DNA from 3 places in the Streptomyces sp. NPDC006733 genome. Region 3 is predicted to be linked to each of the others. Evidence: riboswitches for the same ligand, from Rfam matches in the RefSeq annotation. Region 3 holds a riboswitch; each other region holds the start of a gene.

The links. Region 3 has a riboswitch for cyclic di-AMP ahead of ABZ721_RS24190 (M23 family metallopeptidase). Riboswitches for the same ligand answer to the same signal wherever they lie in the genome.
Positions count from the first base shown of each region.
Region 1: another riboswitch for cyclic di-AMP. It lies ahead of ABZ721_RS16470 (NlpC/P60 family protein); the one in region 3 lies ahead of ABZ721_RS24190 (M23 family metallopeptidase).
Region 2: another riboswitch for cyclic di-AMP. It lies ahead of ABZ721_RS03490 (LysM peptidoglycan-binding domain-containing M23 family metallopeptidase); the one in region 3 lies ahead of ABZ721_RS24190 (M23 family metallopeptidase).

Region 1 covers NZ_JBEYJD010000016.1:96,062-103,393, reverse strand. Annotated here, with positions in the region: gene ABZ721_RS16490 (DUF58 domain-containing protein) at 1-512, opposite strand, end outside; gene ABZ721_RS16485 (MoxR family ATPase) at 509-1,513, opposite strand; gene ABZ721_RS16480 (hypothetical protein) at 1,693-2,178, opposite strand; gene ABZ721_RS16475 (DUF4129 domain-containing protein) at 2,175-3,158, opposite strand; gene ABZ721_RS16470 (NlpC/P60 family protein) at 3,163-4,215, opposite strand; cyclic di-AMP (ydaO/yuaA leader) riboswitch at 4,213-4,378, opposite strand; gene ABZ721_RS16465 (C40 family peptidase) at 4,518-5,678, opposite strand; cyclic di-AMP (ydaO/yuaA leader) riboswitch at 5,684-5,858, opposite strand; gene pcrA (DNA helicase PcrA) at 6,084-7,332, shown strand, end outside.
Region 2 covers NZ_JBEYJD010000002.1:272,844-280,175, forward strand. Annotated here, with positions in the region: gene ABZ721_RS03480 (AAA family ATPase) at 1-2,339, shown strand, start outside; gene ABZ721_RS03485 (cupin domain-containing protein) at 2,380-2,727, shown strand; gene ABZ721_RS03490 (LysM peptidoglycan-binding domain-containing M23 family metallopeptidase) at 2,880-3,878, opposite strand; cyclic di-AMP (ydaO/yuaA leader) riboswitch at 3,884-4,063, opposite strand; gene ABZ721_RS03495 (GNAT family N-acetyltransferase) at 4,387-5,394, opposite strand; gene ABZ721_RS03500 (uridine kinase) at 5,409-6,071, opposite strand; gene ABZ721_RS03505 (hypothetical protein) at 6,351-6,545, shown strand; gene ABZ721_RS03510 (hypothetical protein) at 6,686-7,332, shown strand, end outside.
Region 3 covers NZ_JBEYJD010000028.1:20,501-27,832, forward strand. Annotated here, with positions in the region: gene ABZ721_RS24175 (GNAT family N-acetyltransferase) at 1-1,168, opposite strand, end outside; gene ABZ721_RS24180 (HPr family phosphocarrier protein) at 1,339-1,620, shown strand; gene ABZ721_RS24185 (GntR family transcriptional regulator) at 1,790-2,491, opposite strand; gene ABZ721_RS24190 (M23 family metallopeptidase) at 2,669-3,508, opposite strand; cyclic di-AMP (ydaO/yuaA leader) riboswitch at 3,524-3,682, opposite strand; gene ABZ721_RS24195 (pitrilysin family protein) at 3,883-5,274, opposite strand; gene ABZ721_RS24200 (pitrilysin family protein) at 5,271-6,629, opposite strand; gene ABZ721_RS24205 (DNA topoisomerase IV subunit A) at 6,823-7,332, shown strand, end outside.

The sequences.
Region 1 (7,332 bases), on a different contig from region 3:
CAGCGGCGGGCGGTGAGGGCGAGTGCGACGACCGGGCCGTCGACGGTGAGCGCGGTCAGCTCGATGCCGGGGCCCAGCGTGATGCCCGGGTCGATCCAGCCGGCCGCCCCGTCGAAGTCGAGCCGGATCCGGACGGCGATGTCCTCGTTCTCGAAGCAGCGGTCGGGTTCCGTCTCGACGGCGGCCGCCAGCCGGGTCGGGCGGCCGGCTCCGCTCGCGGCGGCTCCCGGTCCGGCCAGCACCAGCAGGACGACCGGTCCCGCCGCCAGGGCCAGCAGCCAGGCGTGGCCGGTGAGCAGGGCGGCGGCCGCCGCCACGGCGGCCACCGTGAGCAGCCGCAGGGCGCGCTCGCCGATCCGCCAGCCGGGCGGCGGCGGGGCCGGCGGCTCGGCGGGCTCCGCCACCTCGTCGGCGCCGGCGTCGGGCGGGCCGCCCAGCGCCCGCGCGATGTGCGCGGGGACGGCGGCCGGCCGGGTGGCGGGCCTCCCCGGCGGCTGTCGGCCCGCGGTCACGGCCGCGCTGCCTGCCGCGGGACGCCGCCGTCGGGGCGGCGCTTGTCGGCGGGCAGGGTCTGCGGCGCCGGCACCGACCGCGCGACCTCGGCGATGACGTCGTCGGCGTTGATCTGCCGCACCCACAGCTCGGGCCGCAGCGTGACGCGGTGCGCGAGGGCCGGGACGACCAGGGCCTTCACGTCCTCCGGGGTGACGTAGTCGCGCCGGTCGAGCACCGCGCGGGCGCGGGCCAGCTGCACCAGCGCGAGACCGCCGCGCGGCGAGGCGCCGACCTGGATCTGCGGGTGGGCGCGGGTCGCGCCGATGAGGGCGACGACGTACGCGACCAGGTCGTCGTCGACCTCGACGCTCTCCAGGCTGGCCCGCATGGCGAGCACCTCGGCGGGCGTGCTGAGGGTGTCGAGCACGGCTTCCGGCGCGGCCCGGTCGAGGCGGGTGCGGAGCATCGACGCCTCGTCGGCGGGCGGCAGGTACCCCATCCTGACGCGCAGCAGGAAGCGGTCCAACTGCGCCTCGGGCAGGCTGTACGTGCCCTCGTACTCGATGGGGTTCGCCGTGGCGATGACGACGAACGGCTCCGGCAGCCGCCGGGTGACGCCGTCGACCGAGACCTGCGCCTCGGCCATCGCCTCCAGCAGCGCCGCCTGGGTCTTGGGGGGCGTCCGGTTGATCTCGTCGGCCAGCAGCAGGTGCGTGAAGAGCGGGCCCGGCCGGAAGACCATCTCGCCGCTGCGCTGGTCGTAGAAGGGCGCGCCCGACACGTCGGAGGGCAGCAGGTCGGGGGTGAACTGGATGCGGCGGAAGTCGAGTCCGAGGGTGGTGGCGAAAGAGCGGGCGAGCAGCGTCTTGCCGAGCCCCGGCAGGTCCTCGATGAGGACATGGCCGCCGGCGAGCACCCCCAGCATGACCAGTTCGAGGGATTCGGGCTTGCCGACCACGGCGCGCTCGATCTCGGCGAGCACCTGGCGGGCGCGCTCACCGGCCTCGCGCGGTGTCAGGGCCGGGTGCGCGGGAGTGACGGGGCGGGCACCGGCGGGATGGGTGTCGGCGGGTCGGTCGACGGTGGCCTGAGCTTCCGTGGGTCGGTCGATGGGCTGGGCCGGCTGAATGGTCGTCACGGTGCTCCTGGGAGGACGTTCGGCGGTTCAGTGGTTCCGATGGGGCACGGCGGTCCTGGTCACAGCTCGTCGAGGCGGTCGAGGACGGCCCGCAGGACCTGCGGCGGGATGGTGCCGTGCGGGGCGGGCTCACGGGGGTCGATCCAGGGCCACAGCTCGGGGCCGACCACGGCGGCGGCCCGCTCGGGCTGGGCGAGCAGCGAGATCCCGTGCCGTTCGGCGAGCCGGGCCGCGTACAGCCGCTGGACGCCGGGCTGCAGGGTCTGGGTCCAGCCGTTCTCGGCGGACGTCCCCAGGGCGACCGCCCGGCCCCAGTCGCCCAGCCGGGGCGTTCTCCTGCCCAGCAGCCGGACCGGTCTGCGGTAGCCCTGGTCCTGGGAGTCGAAGCCGGCCGTGTAGCGGGCGGTGAGCAGGGCGACGGCGGTGAGGACCAGCAAGCCGGTGCCGGCCGCGGCGAGCCCGCCGGCCAGCGCGAGGGCGGCCTCGGTGCCGGCCGCGAACGTGCCGAGCACGAGCAGGGTGTGGCGCGTGGAGCCCGGGGTCACCGGTCACCTGCCGGGGCCGTGGCGACGGTGGCGTCCTGCGGGCTCTCCGCGTCCCGTGCCGCGGCGGCCAGTTGGGCCGCGATCGTGTCGAGGGCGGCGCCGGCCCGTCGCAGGTGGCCGTCGTCCATCGGGTGGCTGGAGTACCGCGCCTCGCGGAAGAGCTGCGTCAGCTCCCCGGCAGCGGTCCCGGTCAGGGTGCCGCCGGCGACCGCGCGGTGCAGCAGGTCCGTGGGGCTGTCCGAGTCGAGCCGGGCGATCCCGGACCGGCCGAGGGTGGTCTCCATCGCCGCGTAGCAGGCGATCACGGCGGCGCGCGCGTCCTCGCCGTGCAGGGCCCGGCGGCCGGAGTCGACGGCGCCGGCGAGCGCGTTCCCGGCGGCGTCGGGGCTGCCGGGGATCAGCTGGAGGCCGGCTCCGGACCGGCCGGCCAGGTACCAGCGCAGCCAGCGGACGAGCGCGACGACGATCACGGCTGCGGCCAGCGCCGCTCCGACGAGGAGCAGCAGGTGGAACAGGTCGAAGGACGATCCGTCCGAGGGCTGTCCGGTGGCGTCCGACGGCGGTGCCGGCTGCTCGCTGACGGGCGGCCCGCTCGGCGTCGCGGTGGGGATCGGCTCGTTCCGCGGCTCGGCACCCGCCGGTTCGCTGCGGTGGCTGAGGAGCACGGCGACGGGCACCAGGACGAGGGCGGCGGTCAGCAGCGGCAGCGCCGCGTCCTTGAGGCGTTCGGCGGCCGGGTCGGGGCTGTCGATGTGCTGGACGGCCCGGCGGTAGCGCGCGGCGAGCAGCGCGCCGCCCACCACGCACGCGAGGGCCAGCAGCGCGAGGTAGCCGCCGTGGTACGAGAGCGGGCCCGAGCCGTCCGAGCCGTCGAACACCGATCGGCCGCCCCCTGCCCGCAGCGCACCGGCCGCGAGGACCAGACCGCCCACAGCGGCGGTGGCGAGCAGGAGGACCGGCCGACCGGTGATCCGGGCCAAGGGGTCAGGCGAGGCGCACTGCGCCGGCGAACGGCATCCAGCTCATCTTGCCGACCTCGACGACGCCGCCCGGGTGCGGGGCGTGCACGATCTCGCCGTTGCCCAGGTAGATGGCCACGTGGCTGATGCCGGAGTAGAAGAACACCAGGTCGCCGGGGCGCAGCGCGGACTGCGAGACGCGCTGGCCGTCGTTGATCTGGGTGTACGTGGTGCGGCTGATGCTGATGCCGGCCGAGCGGTACGCGGCCTGCGTGAGGCCCGAGCAGTCGTACGAGTTCGGGCCGGTGGCGCCGGAGACGTACGGCTTGCCGCGCTGGGCGAGGGCGAAGCTGATCGCCTGGGCGGCGCGGCCGCTGGCGGGGCCGTTGTACGTGTAGGACGCGCTGTTGCCGCTGCCGGACTGCTGGGTGTCGAGCTGCTTGACCTTCTTCTGCTCCTCGGCGGTGAGGCTGCTGAGCAGCTTCTGCGCGTCGGCGAGCTTGGCGGCGGCGTTCTTCTTCTCGGCCGCCAGCTTGGTCTGCGCGGCGGCGAGGTCGGCGACGCTGGCGGCGGCCTTGGTGCGCTCGGTCGTCGCGGCGGTCTGCTGGGTGCGGAACTCCTTGATGGCCTCTTCCTGCGTGGCCGACACACGGTCCACGAGGTGGGACTGCTCGAGGAACTTCTCCGGGTTGTCGGAGAGCAGCAGGGCGGTGGTCTGGTCGACGCCGCCTTCGCGGTACTGGGCGGCGGCGAACTGGCCCAGGGTCTCGCGGGCCTCGTTCAGCTTCTGCGTCTTCTTCGCGACCTCGGCCAGCAGCAGGTCGGCCTTCGCGCGCTGCTGGTCGGTCTTCTCCTTCGCCGCGTTCGCGTGCTCCGTGGCGACTTCGGCCTTCTCGCGAAGGTCGTCGATCTGCGCTTTGACCTCCGTGATGGAGGGCTTCGCGGGCGCGGCGCTCGCGGACTCGCTCAGCAGGGTCACGGTGGCCAGCGCCACCGTGGTCAGGCCCACCATGGCGCGGGGGCCGGTGGAGGCGAGTATTCGCGGGCGCGGTTTGCGGTGCGACGCCAAGGCAGACATTCCTTCCGTGGTCCGCTTACCGGGTTAGCTGACGGGTTCGGGCTGTGGAAGGCTGCCCTACGGTGCTGGCGTCCGTTGTGCGGACGTTCGCCCCGATTCACCCCAAGTCTTGCGTGTGGGTCCCCGGTTCCGGCCTCGCGGCCGCATTCAGCGGAGGCAGTTCGCCGTCGGCACTGCGCCGGCTTGGGAACGATCTGCCTAGCGGGTCACCGTAGCCAACTGGGGCCGTTGTTGGGAAGTTTCCTTCGGAAGGTGAGCGAAATCGCATCGTTACCTTACCTATTGTGACCGTCTTGTCCGGATCAAGACGGACGCGAGGCCCCATAGATGGGCATCTGGGTAATGGGTGCGATCTTGACAACCGTGCCGGTGTGCGGCGCGTGAATCATGTTGCCGTCGCCTATGTAGAGGCCGACGTGGCTGATGTCGTCGTAGAAGAAGATCAGGTCCCCGGGGCGCAGCTCCGACGTGGAGACGCGGTCGCCCGACTTCACCTGGTCCCAGGTGGTGCGCGGCAGGTCGATGCCGGCCGCCTTCCAGGCCGCCTGGGTGAGCCCCGAGCAGTCGAACGAGTTCGGGCCCGTGGCGCCCCACACGTACGGCTTGCCGATCTGCTGCTGGGCGAAGGCGATGGCCTTCTCCGCCTGGGACGAGCTGGTGCCCGTGCCGGACGATCCGCCGGTGCCGGTCCCCGTGTCGCCCCCGGGGTCCTTCGCCGCCTCCTTGGAGGCGGCCTCCCGCGCGGCCTTCTCCTTGGCGGCGATCTCGGCGGCGCGCCTGCGGTCGTCCTCCGCCTTCTTGGCCGCCGCCGCGGCCAGCCGGGCCTTCTCCTGGGCGGTCAGGGTGTTGAGGAGCCGCTGGGCCTCCGCCAGCTTCGCCTTGACGGTCTGCTTCTCCGTCTCCAGCTTCGTCCGTGACGTGTTCAGCGCTTCGAGGCCCTTCACCGCCTCACCGCGCTTCTGCGTCGTGGTGGCCTGCTCGACGCGGAACGTCTCGACGGCGTCCTTCTGGTTGCCCGTCATCCGCTTCATCTGATGCGTCTGGTCGAAGAACTCCTGCGGAGTGTCGGAGAGCAGGAAGGTGCTCGTCGAGTCGACGCCGCCGCTGCGGTACTGGGCGGCCGCGTACTGGCCCAGCACCCGCCGCGCGTCGTTCAGCGCCGCCGTCCGCTGCGCGACCTGGTTCAGCAGCGTCTCGACCTTGGAGCTCTGCAGGTCGGCCTGCTCCTTCGCGCCGTTGTAGCGCTCGGTGGCGACCTCCGCGTCATGGTTGAGCGCGTCGACCTTCGCCTGCACCTCCTCGATGGAGGGCGGCTGCGGCTGCGCGGGTGCCGCGCTCGCCGTCTCGCCGAGCAGGGTGACGGTGGCCAGGGCCGCCGCCGTCAGGCCGACGGCCGCACGGGGGCCGGCCGTGGTGAGCAGCCCTGCGCGGATGCCGGGGCGGGGTTTGCGGTGCGACGCCAAGGCAGAAGCCCTTCCGTGAACCGCTTACCGGGTTAGCTGTCGGGTTCGGGCTGTCGGAAGGTCGCCCTACGGTCCGTGCGGGACTTCCCTCGCGGGAGGCCCCGTGCGGGCCGATTCACCCCAGTGGTGCTGATGGGTCCCCGGCTGCGGCCTCGCGGCCGCACTCAGCGGAGACGGTCCGTGACGGCGTGTTGCCGAAGGGGAGGACGGACCGTCTGGTCCGGCACGGTAGCCAACACTCGTGTCCTGTGGGAAGACCGGTGTCCGATAGGCCCGAAACCATTTCGTGATGTGAGCACAGTGGGCGGGTACGACAGCGGAGAGTGAGCGCTCGCGGAGCGCTCCTGGCGGACTCCCGCAAGCTGAGTACGAGGTGTCAGTGGGGGCGCCTAGACTCGGGAGGCGATGAGCAGCCTCTTTGACGACAGCTTCCTGGCCGACCTCCAGGCCCCCGACCACGCGTCGGAATCCGTCCCGCCGCCCCCGGAGCACGGCTCCGCGCACGGGCCGGACGATGCGGCGGACGACCTCTTCGGGGGGCGCTTCAACGGACCCCCGCAAGGCGGCCGGGACGCGTACTACCGGGATGGGGCCGCCCGCCCGGCGGTCGACCCCGCCCAGCTCCTGGAGGGGCTGAACGAGCAGCAGCGCGCCGCCGTCGTGCACGCGGGCGGGCCGCTGCTCATCGTCGCGGGCGCCGGCTCGGGCAAGACGCGGGTGCTGACGCACCGCATCGCCCACCTGCTGGGCACCCGCGGGGCGCACCCGGGGGAGATCCTCGCGATCACCTTCACGAACAAGGCCGCGGGCGAGATGAAGGAGCGCGTCGGCGACCTCGTCGGCGCGCGCGCCAACGCGATGTGGGTGATGACCTTCCACAGCGCGTGCGTGCGGATCCTGCGCCGCGAGAGCAAGAAGCTCGGCTTCACCTCCAGCTTCTCGATCTACGACGCGGCCGACTCCAAGCGGCTCATGGCGCTCGTCTGCCGGGACCTGGACCTCGACCCGAAGCAGTTCCCGCCGAAGTCGTTCAGCGCGAAGGTCTCCAACCTCAAGAACGAGCTGATCGACGAGGAGGACTACGCCCGGCAGGCGGAGAACCCCTTCGAGAAGCACGTCGCCGAGGCGTACGCGCTCTACCAGGCGCGGCTGCGCGAGGCCAACGCCCTGGACTTCGACGACATCATCATGACCACGGTGCACCTGCTCCAGGCGTTCCCGGACGTCGCCGAGCACTACCGGCGCCGCTTCCGCCACGTCCTCGTGGACGAGTACCAGGACACCAACCACGCTCAGTACACCCTGGTGCGCGAGCTGGTCGGCACCGGCGACGACACCGCCGAGCTGTGCGTGGTGGGTGACGCGGACCAGAGCATCTACGCCTTCCGCGGCGCCACCATCCGCAACATCCTCCAGTTCGAGGAGGACTACCCGCAGGCGACGACGATCCTGCTGGAGCAGAACTACCGCTCCACCCAGACGATCCTCACGGCCGCCAACGCCGTCATCGAGCGCAACGCGGGCCGCCGAGCGAAGAACCTGTGGACGGACGCCGGCGACGGCCCCGTCATCACCGGCTACGTGGCCGACCACGAGCACGACGAGGCGCAGTACATCGCCGAGGAGATCGACCGGCTGACGGACGCGGGCGACT
Region 2 (7,332 bases), on a different contig from region 3:
TCGTGGACGACGCGCAGTGGCTGGACCGGGTGTCGACCGACGCGCTGATGTTCGCCGCCCGGCGGCTCGACGCCGAGGGCATCGCCCTGCTGCTCGCCGCGCGCGACGGCGAGGGCGCGTTCCCCGCGCCCGGCCTTCCCGAACTGCGGCTGCGCGGACTGACCCAGGTGTCGGCCGCCGCCCTGCTGGCGCTGCACGGCGCCGAACTCTCCCCCACCGTCCGCCACCGCGTCCTGTCCGAGGCCCAGGGCAACCCGCTGGCGCTGCTGGAACTGCCGGTCGCGTTCCAGGCGGAGCGCCCCGACGGCCGCTTCCGGCCGGGCGCGCTGCCGCTCACCAGCCGGCTGCGGATGGCGTTCCACGGCCGGGTCAGCCACCTGCCGGCCGCCACCCAGCGGCTGCTGCTCGTCGCCGCCGCCGACCACACCGGCGATCTGCGGGCCGTGCTGCGGGCGGCGCGGGCGCTGGGCGCCGGCGCCGCGGACCTGCCGCCCGCCCAGGAGGGCGGCCTGATCCGACTGGACGAGGACCGGCTGCGGTTCCGGCACCCCCTGGTCCGTGCGGCGGTCTACCAGCGCGCGCCGCTGGCCGACCGGCTCACCGCCCATCAGGCGCTGGCCGGGATCCTGGACGCGCCGCAGGACGCGGACCGCAGGGCCTGGCACCTGGCGGCGGCCGCGCCGGGACCCGACGAGGCGACGGCCACCGCGCTGGAGGACACCGCCGGGCGGGCCAGGGACCGCAGCGGGTACGCGGCGGCCGCCGCCGCCTTCGAGCGGGCGGCCCGCCTGAGCACCGACCCGGCGGCCGGCACCCGGCGCCTGGTGCTGGCGGCCGAGGCGGCCTCCGAGGCCGGGGAGCTCGACCGGGCCCGCGACTGCGCGGAGCAGGCCGCCCGCCGGACCGGCGATCCCGCGCTGACCGCCCGGCTCCACCACGTCCGGGCACTGGCCGACTTCCTCGGCGGCTCCTTCCCCACCGCGCACCGACTGCTGACCGAGGGCGCCGGCCACGCGGCCGCGGCCGACCCCGAGCGGGCCGCCCGGATGCTCATGCAGGCCGCCCACACGGCCTGGTACCTCGGCGAGCAGGAGGTCGCGGACACGGTGGCCCGGCTGGACGCCCTGGAGCTGCCCGCGGCGAGTCCGGTGGCGCCGGTGGCCCGCTTCATCAGCGCCGCCCTCGGCCCGCCCACCGGCGGCGGACCGCCGGACCTGACCGCCGCCGTGACCGCCGCCCGCGCCGCCGGATCCCGCGACCCGCGCGACCTGATGCTGCTGTGCGGCGCCGGGCTGGCCGTCGGGCAGGACGACGAGGCACACGAACTGGCGGCGGCGCTCGCCGCCGAGAGCCGCGCACTGGGCGGCATCGGCCGGCTGCCGACCGTGCTGTTCTTCCAGGCCGAGGCCGAGGTGTTCGCGGGCCGGCACCGGGACGCGCTGGCCACCGCGCAGGAGGCGCTGCGGATCGCCGGGGACACCGGGCAGCAGCAGTGGACCAGCCAGTTCAGCAGCGTGCTGGCCTACCTGGCGGCCGTCGAGGGCGACGAGGAGCGCTGCCGGCGGTACTGCGACGACGCGCTCGCCGTCGTCGCCGGTACCGCGATGCCGCCCGGCGCGCCCTGGTCGTACTGGGCGCAGGGCACGCTCGATCTGGGCCTGGGCCGGGCGCAGGCGGCCCTCGACGGGCTGGAGCGGCTCACGCGCGAACCGCTGCGGCACCACTTCTGCGCCACCCGCAGCATCCCCGACCTCGTCGAGGCGGCCGTCCGGCTGGGGCTCGGCCCGCGCGCCGCCGAGCCGTTCGCCCGCTTCGAGCGGTGGGCGGCCCGTACGCGGCAGCCCTGGTGCGACGCGCTGGTGCTGCGCTGCCGGGCGCTGCTCGCCGCCGACGCCGGCTCGGACGCCGAGGCCGAGGCGCACTACACGGCCGCGCTGCGGCTCCACGACGAGCACCGCCGCCCGCTGGAGCACGCCCGTACCGCGCTGCTGTACGGCGAGTGGCTGCGCCGCGCCCGCCGCAAGAGCGAGGCGAGCGGCCACCTGCGGGCGGCGCTGGACGTGTTCGAGCGGCTGGGCAGCCGTCCCTGGGCGGAACGGGCGGGCGGCGAACTCGGGGCGACCGGCACGGTGGCCCCGCAGAGCCGCGAGCCCGGGGTGCTCGCCGGGCTCACGCCGCAGGAGCTGCAGATCGCCCGGCTCGCCGGGCAGGGCCTGTCGAACAAGGACATCGCGGCCGGGCTGTTCCTCAGCCCGCGCACCGTCGGCTACCACCTGTACAAGGCGTACCCGAAGCTCGGCATCGCCTCGCGCGGCGAACTCGCCGCCCTGTTCGAGTGATCGCCCACGACCCGGGGGGCCGCCGGGAGATGCTGGTCGGATGAACGCACCTGATCAGGCTCTCCGGGCACCGGGCAGGGTGCTCGCCCTCCACGTCGACGGCGTCCCCGCCACCGAGATCGGGCCCGGCATCCTGCTGCGCGAACTGCCGGGTCCCGCCCCGTTCAGCTTCTGGGTGGTGGACTTCGCACCGGGCTCGCGGTGGCCCGGCGTCGACGTGCACGAGACCGTCGGCGAGGGCTACTACGTGGCCGAGGGCGAGGTCATCGAGGGCGACCGGCGGCACGGCCCCGGCACGTACGTCCTGCTCGGACAGGGCTCCAGCCACCAGCCGCGCTCCGAGACCGGGGCGCGGGTGTTCGGCTACAACCACCCGGCCGCCGGCTGACCGCGCGGGCCGCTCGTGCCGTCCGGGCGTTCGTGCGGCAGCAGCCCCGCACCCCGGGAACGCCGCAGTGCCCGCCCGGGATCAGGTCCGGGCGGGCACTGCGGCGTCGCGCGAGGCGTCGCGGGACAGGTCGTACGGGTCGGGCGTACGGGTCAGACGCTCACGCCGTGCTCGCTGAGGTACGCGACCGGGTCGATGTCCGAGCCGTACTCGGGGCCGGTGCGGATCTCGAAGTGCAGGTGCGGCCCGGTCACGTTGCCGGTCGCGCCGGACAGGCCGATCTGCTGGCCCGCGCTGACGGTCTCGCCGGCCGAGACGGACAGCGAGGACAGGTGCGCGTACTGCGAGTACTTGCCGTCGCTGTGCTGGATGACGACCTGGTTGCCGTAGGCGCCGCCGTCGCCGGCGGAGACCACGGTGCCGGCCGCGATGGCCTTCACGGTGGTGCCGGTCGACACGACGAAGTCCACACCGGTGTGGTAGCCGCTGGACCAGCTGGAACCCGACTGGTGGTACGGGGTGCCGATGCCGGCGCCCGAGACCGGCGCGGTGTAGCCGGACGAGGAGGAGGACGACTGCTCCGACGACTGCGAAGAGGACTTCGTGGACGCGTCGCTCTTGGTCTCGGTCTTCTCGGCCTTCTCGGCCTTCTGGACCGGAGCCGCCTTCTTCGTCTCCGTGGAGGACGAGGAGGAGGACTTCGAGGAGGACTTCGGCGCCGCGTCCGCGGACGGGGCGGAGTGCTTCGGCGCGGCGGCCTTGGCGCCCAGGGCCAGCGTCTGGCCGGGGTGAATCAGGTCCGGGTTGCCGCCGACCGTCTCCTTGTTGTCGGAGTACAGCTTCTGCCAGCCGCCGTCGACGTGGTGCACGTCGGCGATCTTCGACAGGCTGTCGCCGCCGACCACCTGGTAGGACGTGCCGGTGCTCTTCGCGGGGGCGGTCTTGGCCACCGGAGCGGCCTTGGCCACCGGCTGCGCGGCAGCGGCGGCGACGTGCGCGGCGGCGTGGGTGCCCGCGCTGGTGTCGGCGGCGAAGGCGTTCGAGGACATGGCCAGCGGCAGCGCGAGAGCGGCGCCGCCGGTGCCGGCCGCGACGCAGATGCGGGTGAGCCGGGTCATGCGGGAGCTGCGGTGCTTTCCCTTTGCGGGCATGGGGGAGTTCCTCTCCTACGCCGGCGAGGTGAGCTGTCGGGTTCGGGCTGGAGATGCCCGGCCGCGGCACGCACCGCCAAAGGCGCGGCGTACTGCGACTTCACCCCAAGCCGTTCCGCGATTTCCGGGAACGGCACTTACCTGGGTCCCCCGCTCCTGCCGTAGAAGTTTGGTGTGTGGATCACCGGGCAGCGGCAGGACTAGGCGTTCCACCCGGTGGGACCCCGCGGGCATTCGACCCGTGGGAGAGCCGAAGCTAAACGAGCGACCGAGCTTCCGGCAACATTCGCCGGGTGAGCCGCATATCACGTGCATAAGCGCCCGCTCGTCTTTGTGACCGTGAGTCGGCCGACCCGATCCGAGCGTGTGCGATTTCTTGACTATCCGTGAACGGAAAGGCCGGAGGCGTTATCAGGCGCCCGTATCGGAAACGCACCGTGGAGAAGTCCGCAGCTGTGCGTGGCCCTTGTGTGAGCCCGGTCACCCGGCGGTCCCGCCGTGAGCGCCGTCACGTGCCGAGCGGCGCCTGCGCGGGGGCGTTGCGGGGGTCCAGGACGCGGCTGAGGCGGTGGGCCGCGACCCGGAAGCCCACCGCGGGCCAGTGCCCCGACGCCAGCGGCGAGGCGGAGTGCCAGCGCGCGCCGATGTGCCGGTAGTCGTGGTCGTACGCCCAGGCCACCGCGGTGGCCAGCAGGATCCGGCTGACGCCCTCGCCCCGCGCGGACGGCTCGACGTACGCCTCGGCCAGCTCCACGCAGGCGTCGGGGGTGACCGGGCCCGCCGCGGCCGGGGCGAGCAGGACCATGCCGATCTCCTCGCCGCCGCGGCCGGCGATCCAGGCCGCGCTGCGGGGGTCGGAGAGGGTGCCGGTGTAGCGGGTGCGCAGCGCGGCCAGGGCGGCGTCTGACTGCGGCAGGAACATCGCCGACTGCCGCTGGTGGCGCGCGGACTCCGCGGCCATCCGGCCGATCTGCGGCAGGTCGCCGGGGCCGGCCCGGCGGATGCTCAGCCCGTCCACACCGCGCGGCTGGCGGCCGCGGGGCTTGACGGCCATCAGCCCGTACATCTCCTCGAACCCGAAGCCCAGCCGGCACCAGTCCAGCGCGGCGGTCTCGGACGCCGGCAGCTCCACGTAGTGCACCGGCCGCCGCTGGGCGACGAGCCGGGCGGCGGCCTCGGCGTAGAGGGCGAGCAGGGCCGCGTTGTCGCGCTGCCCCGGCGCCAGGGCGTACCCGCCGTGCCGGACCACCGCGGAGCGCGGGTGGCTGCGGAGCGCGGCGGGGGTGCCCTCGTCGAGGTCGAGCGGCGAGGCCGCGAGGTAGCCGACGGGTCTGCCGCCGCTGTCGCGGGCGAAGTACGCCTCGGTGTCCTGCTCCGCGAGCAGTTTGCCGAGCAGCTCCTCGCCGGTGGGGGCGCCCGCCGGCCGGCCCTTGCGGGCGTGTCCGGACCAGCGGTCGTACAGGGCGGCGGCCTCGGGTATGTGCTCGGCGCTCATCGGCGCGATCGCGAACGTCATGGTGGGTGGCGACGCTAGCCGTCCGCGCGGTCCGGCGGCAAGGGATGTCCGCTCCACGCCGGGTGCCGGGGGTCGTCGGCGTGCACGAGGACGTCCGCGGCCTCCGCCGGACGGACCTCGTCGGCGTACCGGTCGAAGGCGGGGAGCATCCAGCGCTCCTCGTCCGGGGTGCGGCGGGCCAGGGCCGCGGCGGAGAGCCGCAGATGGACCGTCAGGTCCAGGTCGAGCCCCTGGCCGAGCAGCAGTTGACCGTCCAGCAGCAGGACGCCGCCGGGCGGCAGTTCGACGTATCCGGCCCGGGTGGAGCGGTCGGTGGCCGCGTCCCACAGCGAGGGCAGTACCCGGCCGCTGCCGCCGGGCGCCAGCGGGTCGAGGACCTCGCGGCGCAGCGCGCCGGTGTCCAGCCACAGGTCGTAGTACGCGTCGGCGTCCTCGCGGCCGTACTCGAAGCGCAGCGAGGCCGGGCGCCAGAAGTCCGCGGCGCGCACCCGCAGCACGCGGTGGCCGCGGGCGGGCAGTTCGGCGGCGAGCGCGTCCGCCAGGGCGGCCGGCTCCGCGGCCGGAGCACCGTCGACGGCCACCCGCAGCCACGGGGCGCCGGCGGTGGGGGTGAGGCCGGCCGCCCGGTCGGCGAGGGTCTCGGCCAGCCGGGTCCAGGTGATCGGAGTCAGCCGCATGAGCGGCATCGTCGCACACGGCGCGCCACGTCCTGGCCAGGGTTCGCCGAGGTCACTCGGCCGTCCGGGCGACGTGGCTGCGCCATCGGTGTGGCGGCCGACATGACGCGCGACGGATGCGGCAAGGCTCGCGCCGAAGTCGCTCCGGCGGGCTTCCGAAGCGACCATTCGGGGGGAATTTCCTACAAATCACCCGTTTACCACTTACCACTACCTATTACTTTTTGTGAGCCTGGAAGAACTCATGGTGACCGTCCCCATCACCCAGGAGAAAGTCCAATGATCCTGTCCATCTCCGGTGTCGTCCTTCTCGGCATCATCGCCTTCCTGTTCTTCCGCAAGGACGGCCTGAAGGTCTCCCACCTTCTCGTCTGCTCCCTGTTCGGCTTCTACCTCGCGGGTACCGGCATCGCCCCGAGCATCAAGGCCGGCGGAGCCAGCCTCGCGAGCCTGCTGGGCGGAATCAAGATCTAGGCCGTCCGCGACGGCAGCCCCACGGGGCCCGGGGCGCATGCCGGCGCTTCCGGGCCCCACCCTCGTCCCCCCGACCCGCCACCCTCCCGCGAACCCACCCACAGGAGCCGTCCGTGGCCAGGCGCCCCCTCCCCAGCATCCTGAGCAGCAGGCCGTCCTTCGCGGCCATCGCGAGCGTCAGGCCGTCGCTCACGCGCGGCCGCGAACTGGCGCGGACCGCCGCCGACAGCGCCACCGACGTGCTCCATCCGCTGATCACCATCACCCGGGGCATGCGCCTGCAGGCCGGCTGGGCCCGGAGCTGGTGGGCCCGCACCCCCAAGGACCGGCGCGGTCCCGCGCTGCTGCTCTGCGGCGCCGGGGTCGTCGTCGTCACGCTGATGCCGTACGGCCCGCTGCTGGCGCTGGGCGCGCTGCTGGCCTGCGCCGGCTGGATGGGCCGCGACCGCACCGCCCCGGCGCCGACCGGGCCCAGCGAGGCCGAGGCCGGCAGGCTCCAGACGCTGTACGAGGCGCTGGTGCCGTACCTGTCCGACCCGGACGACCCGGCCCCGCTCTACGCCCGCGACGGCAGCTGGGACAGCGCCTTCAGCGAGTACGCCTTCGAGGGGGGCCGGCTGGCCCGCCTCCACCTGCGCTACCCGGCGTACTTCACCGACGGCGAGCCCGCGGCGCGCGCCCGCGTCGAGCAGCTGCTGCACGCCAAGGCGGGCCGTGGCCGCGAGTACCGGTTCGACTGGAACGAGGAGGAGAACCACCTCACCCTCCTCGCGCTGGCGCCGCTGTC
Region 3 (7,332 bases):
ACGAGGAGAGGCCGGCGCCGCGCCGGTGCAGCCCGGACAGCAGCGCGATGCCGATCGCGCCGGACTGGGTGAACAGCCCGAGCCGTCCGGTGGCCGGCACCTCGGGCGAGAGCGAGGCGTTGAGGCGCACGGCCTCGGCGGTGTTGATGATGCCGAAGGCGTTGGGGCCGATGACCCGCATGCCGTACGAGCGGGCCTGGCGCACCAGTTCGCGCTGCCGCTCCCGGCCCTCGGGGCCGGCCTCGGCGTAGCCGGCGGTGACCACGACCAGCCCCTGCACGCCGTTCTCCCCGCAGGCCGCGACGGCGGCGGGCACGTTCGCGGCGGGCACCGCGACGATCGCCAGGTCGACGGGTTCGGGGATGCCGGCGAGGGTGCGGTGGGCGCGGACGCCGTCGAGGGTGCTCTCGCCCTCGGGGAACGAGCTGTTGACCGCGTGCACCCGGCCGGTGAAGCCGCCCGCGACCAGGTTGCGCAGCAGGGTGCGGCCGACGCCGCCGGGCCGCCGGCTCGCGCCGATCACGGCCACCGAGCGCGGGGTGAGCAGCCGCTGCACCGAGCGCGCCTCGGCCCGGTGCTCGCGGGCCCGCATGACCTGGACCGACGCCTCGGTGGGCTCCAGGTCGAGTTCGAGGTGGACGACGCCGTCGGTGAAGCTGCGCTGCTGGGTGTAGCCCGCGTCGGTGAAGACCTTGACCATCTTGCGGTTGGCGGGCAGCACTTCGGCGATGAAGCGCAGGATGCCGCGCTCACGGGCGACCGCCCCGATGTGCTCCAGGAGCGCCGAGGCCACCCCGCGGCCCTGGTGGGCGTCCTGGACGAGGAAGGCCACCTCGGCGCGGTACGCGTCGCCGCTGGCCGGGCGGCCGTCGGCGTCGATGCGGTCGTAGCGGACGGTGGCGATGAACTCGTCGCCGACGGTGGCGGCCAGGCCCACGCGGTCGTCGTAGTCGTGGTGGGTGAAGCGGTGCACGTCCCGGTCGGAGAGCCGGGGGTAGGGCGCGAAGAAGCGGTAGTACTTCGACTCGTCGGAGACCTGCTCGTAGAAGTCCACGAGCCGCTGGGCGTCGTCGGGGCCGATGGGCCGGATGTGGGCGATGCCGCCGTCGCGCAGGACGACGTCCGCTTCCCAGTGCACCGGATAGGGGCGGGAGGCCGGAGTCGTCATGGGGTCAGGGTAGCGACCTCGTGCGCCCGGCCGGCTCGATGCTGTCCGGGCGCGTCCGTCTGGCGTCGGCTCCCCGCAGCGGGCAGGCTGAGCTGCGTCGAGGTGTCTGAGCAGTCTTCTCCCCGTGCGAAACTGGTCTAGACAACAGGAACGACCTGAAGGGCTACACCATGGTTGAGCGCCGTGTCACCGTCGGCTGGGCCGAGGGCCTGCACGCCCGCCCCGCTTCACTCTTCGTCCGCGCGGTGACCGCCGCCGGCGTCCCGGTGACGATCGCGAAGGCGGACGGCAACGCCGTCAACGCCGCCTCGATGCTGGCCGTGCTCGGCCTGGGCGCGCAGGGCGGCGAGCCGGTCGTGCTCGCGTCGGAGGCCGAGGGCGCCGACGCCGCACTCGACCGGCTGGCCAAGCTGGTCTCCGAGGGTCTCGAGGAGCTCCCCGAGGCCGTCTGAACCCCTGGGCGCATGCCCGTGCGGGAATGGGCGGGGCCGCGTTGTCCGACGGGATAACGCGGCCCCGCCTTTTCCATTCCGCGCGCCGTTTCCGGGCGCGTTGAAGAGTACGTTTCCGGCTCCGTTTCCGAGCGCCGATAATTCTGCCCACTTGTATACGGCGCCATTGTTAATTCCTCCGGCGCGCCGCGTATACAGGATGTTTCGGAGTTCTCACCGCGACCGCGCGCTCCACATGTCCGGCGGAGATCCTGCGGGCCCGCTCCGCGTCGCCGCGGGCCACCGCGTCGACGATGGCGCCGTGCTCCTCCCAGGACTCGACGGCCCGGCCGGGCTCGCCCTCGCCGTACACCCAGGCGATCTTGTGCCGCAGCTGGGTGAGCAGGGCGGCCAGGGTGGCGCTGCCCGAGGCCTGGGCGAGCGTCTCGTGGAACCAGCCGTTCAGCGACGGCAGGTCCGACAGCTGGCCCTGCTGGGACCGCTCCTGGCCCAGCCGCACCAGCCCGCGCAACACCTTGAGGTGGGCGTCCGTGCGCCGCTGGGCGGCCCGCGCGGCCCCCAGCGGCTCCAGCAGCCCGCGGATCTCCAGCAGGTCGGCCGCCTCCTGCTCCGTCGGCTCCGCGACGGAGGCGCCCGCGTGCCGCCGGGTCCTGACGAACCCCTCGGACTCCAGCGTGCGCAGCGCCTCGCGCACCGGGACCCGGGAGACGCCGTAGCGCCTCGCCAGCAGCTCCTCGGTGAGCCGGCTGCCCGGCGGGTAGAAACCGCCGACGATGTCGTCACGGATCGCGGTGCACACGACCTGTGCGGAGATACGGCGCCCCGCGCCGTCCGTCCCGTTCACACCCGATTCCGCATCGCCGGTCTCCATTCATTTCCCCGTATTCTTCGGCGACTCTATTCCAGCACATCCGCGATTCCGACCGCAGTCCAGAATTCATGGATTATTTTTGGACAGCACGGCGGCACCGCGCCACGGCAGCACGAAGGCCCCGGCGGGGAGCCGGGGCCTTCGAGGGGGGACGGGAGTGCTGGGATCCGGGAGGGATCAGATGGCGACGCCGTGCGAGCGCAGGTACGCCTCGGGGTCGATGTCCGAGCCGTACTCGGCCGTGGTGCGGGCCTCGAAGTGCACGTGCGGTCCCGTGACGTTGCCGGTCGCGCCGGACAGGCCGATCTGCTCGCCGGTGGTGACGGTCTGGCCGACCGACACGCTGAGCGAGGACAGGTGGGCGCAGAGCGTGTAGATGCCGTCGCTGTGGCGGATCACGACGTTGTTGCCGTAGGCCGAGTCGAAGCCCGCGGTGACGACGGTGCCGGCGCCGACGGCGTGCACCGGGGTGCCGGTGGACGCGGTGAAGTCGACACCGGTGTGGTAGCCGGAGGACCACATGGAGCCGGCGACCTTGTACTCGGTGCCGATGCCGCTGTCGACGGGCAGCACGAAGGAGTTGAGCTTCCTGCGCTCCTCGTCACGGGCGGCGCGGGCCTGGGCCACGCGCTCGGCCTCGCGGTCCGCCTTGGCCTTCGCCTCGGCGGCGGCCTTCTTCGCGGCGGCGTCGGCCAGCCGCTTCGCCTCGTCCGCCTTGCGCTTGGCCTCGGCGGCCTTGCGCTTGGTCTCGTCGGCCGCCTTGTGCTGGGCGGCGGCCTGGGCGGCGAGGGAGTCGGCGAGGCTGTCCGAGGCGGTGACGGCGCGGGCGAACGCGATGTCCTCGATCGCCTGGGGAGCGACGTCGCCCGGCGTGGAGAGCGCGGTGGCGGCGGTGGCCCCGAAGGTGCCGGCCGCGGTCAGGACCGCGACGCCGGCCAGGGTGGTCCCGGTGCGCAGAGCGGCACGACGGGGACGGCGGTGCTTCCCGCTGGGCGCGGGCAGAACGTTGAACGCCATGGGTGCGGCGAGATCCTTTCCTTCCTTCTCGCCTACCGGGTTAGCTGACGGGTTCGGAGCAGGAAGGTCTCCTACGGGCTGCCCCGCACGGCGGGGTCGGCCCGATTCACCCCAGGGACGTGGGTCCCCGGCTCCCCAGGCTCGCGCCTGACGGGGACTCGGCGATCACTGCCCGGTTGCCGCAGGACGCGGCGGATGGTGACGGGCAGCAGGAGGACGCTAATCGGACCGCCCGGGTTACGCCAAACAGATCAGGTGATTTGTTGCGTTCGCCACAAGGACGGTTTGCGGGCCGATAAAGATCCAAAACGCCCGGAACCCCGGCGTCCCAAGGGGAGCGCCGGGGTTCCGCCGGCTGTCGCGGCCGGAGCCGGTCAGCCGGCCGCGATGACCTTCACCGGGCCGAGGCCCAGCTCCGTGACGGGCCCCTCGATCGCCGAGGCGTCGCCCACCAGGACGACGACCATGCGCTCCGGCGGGAAGGCGCTGACCACCGCGGCGGTCGCCTCCACGGTGCCGGTCCGCGCCAGGCGCGCGTACATCTGCGCCTGGAAGTCGTCCGGCAGGAACTGCTCGACCTGGTCGGCGAGCGTGCCGGCGACGGCCGCGGCCGTCTCGTAGCGCAGCGGGGCGACACCGACGAGGTTCTGCACGGCGACGTCGCGCTCGTCGTCGGTCAGCCCCTCGGCCGCCAGGGTGCGGATGACCTGCCAGGCGTCGGCCAGCGCGGGTCCGGTGACCTCGGTGGCCACCGAGCCGCTGATGGCGAGCAGCGAGGCGCCGGTGCCCTCCGGGGTGGACAGCAGCACCTGGCCGAAGGCCCGCACGCCGTACGTGTAGCCCTTCTCCTCGCGCAGCACCCGGTCCAGGCGGGAGGTCAGGGTGCCGCCCAGGCAGTACGTGCCGAGCACCTGCGCCGGCCAGACCGGGTCGTGCCGGTCGGAGCCGGTGCGGCCGATCAGCAGCTGCGTCTGCACCGCTCCCGGCCGGTCCACGATCACCACGCGCGCGGTGTCGTCGGAGGTGATCTGCGGCAGCGGGCGCGGCTGCGCGGTCGAGCCGGTCCATTCACCGAGCGTCTCGTCCAGCAGCGCGACCAGGTCGATGCCGGTCAGGTCGCCGACGACGACGGCCGTGGTGGTGGCGGGGCGCACGTGCGCCTCGTAGAACGCCCGGACGGCCGCCGCGTCGATCCGCGCCACCGTCTGCTCGGTGCCCTGGCGCGGGCGGGAGCAGCGCAGGTGCGCGGGGAACAGCTCGGCGGACAGCGCCATGGAGGCGCGGCGGGCCGGGTTGGCCAGCTCGTGCGGGATCTCGTCGAGGCGGTTGTTGACCAGCCGCTCGACGTCGCTGTCCGGGAACGCCGGGGCGCGCAGGGCGTCCGCCAGCAGCCCGAGGGCCTTGTCGAGGCGGGAGGCCGGGACCTCCAGGGAGACCCGGACGCCCGGGTGGTCGGCGTGCGCGTCCAGGGTGGCGCCGCAGCGCTCCAGCTCGGCGGCGAACTCCTCCGCGGTGAGCTTGTCGGTGCCCTCGGAGAAGGCGCGGGCCATGATCGTGGCCACGCCGTCCAGGCCCTCGGGCTCCGCGTCCAGCGGCGCCGACAGCAGCACCTCCACCGCGACGACCTTCTGGCCGGGGCGGTGGCTGGTGAGCACGGTCAGCCCGTTGCCGAGCGTGGAGCGGTCGGGGGCCGGGAAGGCCCACGGCTTGGGGGCGCCGGGCTGCGGCTGGGGGTGGAACGTCATGGTCGCGGCGACGTCGGTCACTGGTCCGCGCCTTCCTGCTCGGTCTCTTCGGCCGCCTCGTCGGGCGAGCCGGTGGGCTCGTAGACCAGGACGGCTCGGTTGTCGGGGCGCAGCCGGGCCGCGGCGACGGCCCGCACTTCCTCCGGAGTGATCTCCAGCACCCGCTGGACGGCGGTGAGCGCCAGCTGCGGGTCGCCGTAGAGCACCGCGAAGCGGCACAGCTCGTCGGCCCGGCCGCCCACGGTCGCGAGCCGGTCCAGCCACTCGCGCTCCAGCTGGGCCTGGGCCCGCTCCATCTCCTGCGGGGTGGGGCCCTCGGCGGCGAAGCGGGCCAGCTCCTCGTCGACGGCCGCCTCGATGTCGGTCAGCTCGGCGCCGCTGGACGCCTTGACGTCCAGCCAGCCCAGCGACGGGGCGCCGGCCAGCCGCAGCAGGCCGAAGCCGGCCGCCACGGCGCTGCGGTCGTGCCGCACCAGCCGGTTGTGCAGCCGGGACGACTCGCCGCCGCCGAGCACCGTCAGCGCCAGGTCGGCCGCGTCGGACTCCCGGGTGCCGTCGTGCGGCAGCCGGTACGCGGCCATCAGGGCGCGGGAGGGCACGTCCTCCTCGACGACCTCGCGCAGCTGCCCGCCCATCACGTCGGGCAGCGACCCGTCGCGGGGGGTGGGCTTGCCGTCGTGGCCGGGGATGGTGCCGAAGTACTTCTCGACCCACGCCAGCGTCTGCTCCGGGTCGATGTCGCCGACCACGGCCAGCACCGCGTTGTTCGGCGCGTAGTACGTGCGGAAGAAGGCCCGCGCGTCCTCCAGGGAGGCCGCGTCCAGGTCGGCCATCGAGCCGATCGGGGTGTGGTGGTACGGGTGGCCGTCCGGGTAGGCCAGCGCGGTCAGCCGCTCGAAGGCCGTGCCGTACGGCACGTTGTCGTACCGCTGGCGGCGCTCGTTCTTGACGACGTCGCGCTGGTTCTCCAGGCTCTCCTCGTCCAGCGCGGTGAGCAGGCTGCCCATCCGGTCGGCCTCGAGCCACAGCGCCAGTTCCACCTGGTGGGCCGGCATCGTCTCGAAGTAGTTGGTGCGTTCGAAGCTGGTGGTGCCGTTGAGCGAACCGCCCGCGCCCTGGACCAGCTCGAAGTGACCGTTGCCCTGCACACTGGCCGAGCCCTGGAACATCAAGTGCTCGAACAGGTGGGCCAGTCCGGTCCGGCCTTTCACCTCATGACGGGAACCGACGTCGTACCAGAGGCACACCGAGGCGACCGGGGTGAGGTGGTCCTGGGAGAGCACCACACGCAGGCCGTTCGCCAAACGGTGTTCGGTTGCTGTCAGGCCGTCGGAGTCCTGCGGCGGTGTGCCGTCCGACGTGGCCGTGAGACCCATGGGCAAGCTGTCCTTCCGGTCGTATGCACGTGTCGTGGTCGAGTGCTGACACTCTAGGCAAGCGTGCCGACACCACGCGAAGTTCCCGCTCACGGCACGCTTATGCCGGGCGGTGGTCACCAGTGTCAGCGGGCCGGTCCACAATGGTCCGCGTCAGCCCCGTCCAGGTCCAGGAAAAGGAGCAGCAGCCGCGATGGCCCGCCGCACCACGAAGACCCCACCTCCCGACGACTTCGAGGAGCGCATCCTCGACATCGACGTCGTCGATGAGATGCAGGGCTCCTTCCTCGAGTACGCCTACTCGGTCATCTACTCGCGCGCCCTGCCCGACGCCCGTGACGGGCTCAAGCCCGTGCACCGGCGCATCGTCTACCAGATGAACGAGATGGGGTTGCGCCCCGACCGCGGCTACGTGAAGTGCGCCCGCGTGGTCGGCGAGGTGATGGGCAAGCTGCATCCGCACGGCGACGCCTCCATCTACGACGCCCTCGTCCGCATGGCGCAGGGATTCTCCATGCGCCTGCCGCTCGTCGACGGGCACGGGAACTTCGGTTCCCTGGGCAACGACGACCCGCCCGCCGCGATGCGCTACACCGAGTCGCGGATGGCCGGGGCCGCCACGCTGATGGTGGAGTCCATCGACGAGGACACCGTCGACTTCTCGCCCAACTACGACGGCCAGGAGATGGAGCCGGTCACGCTC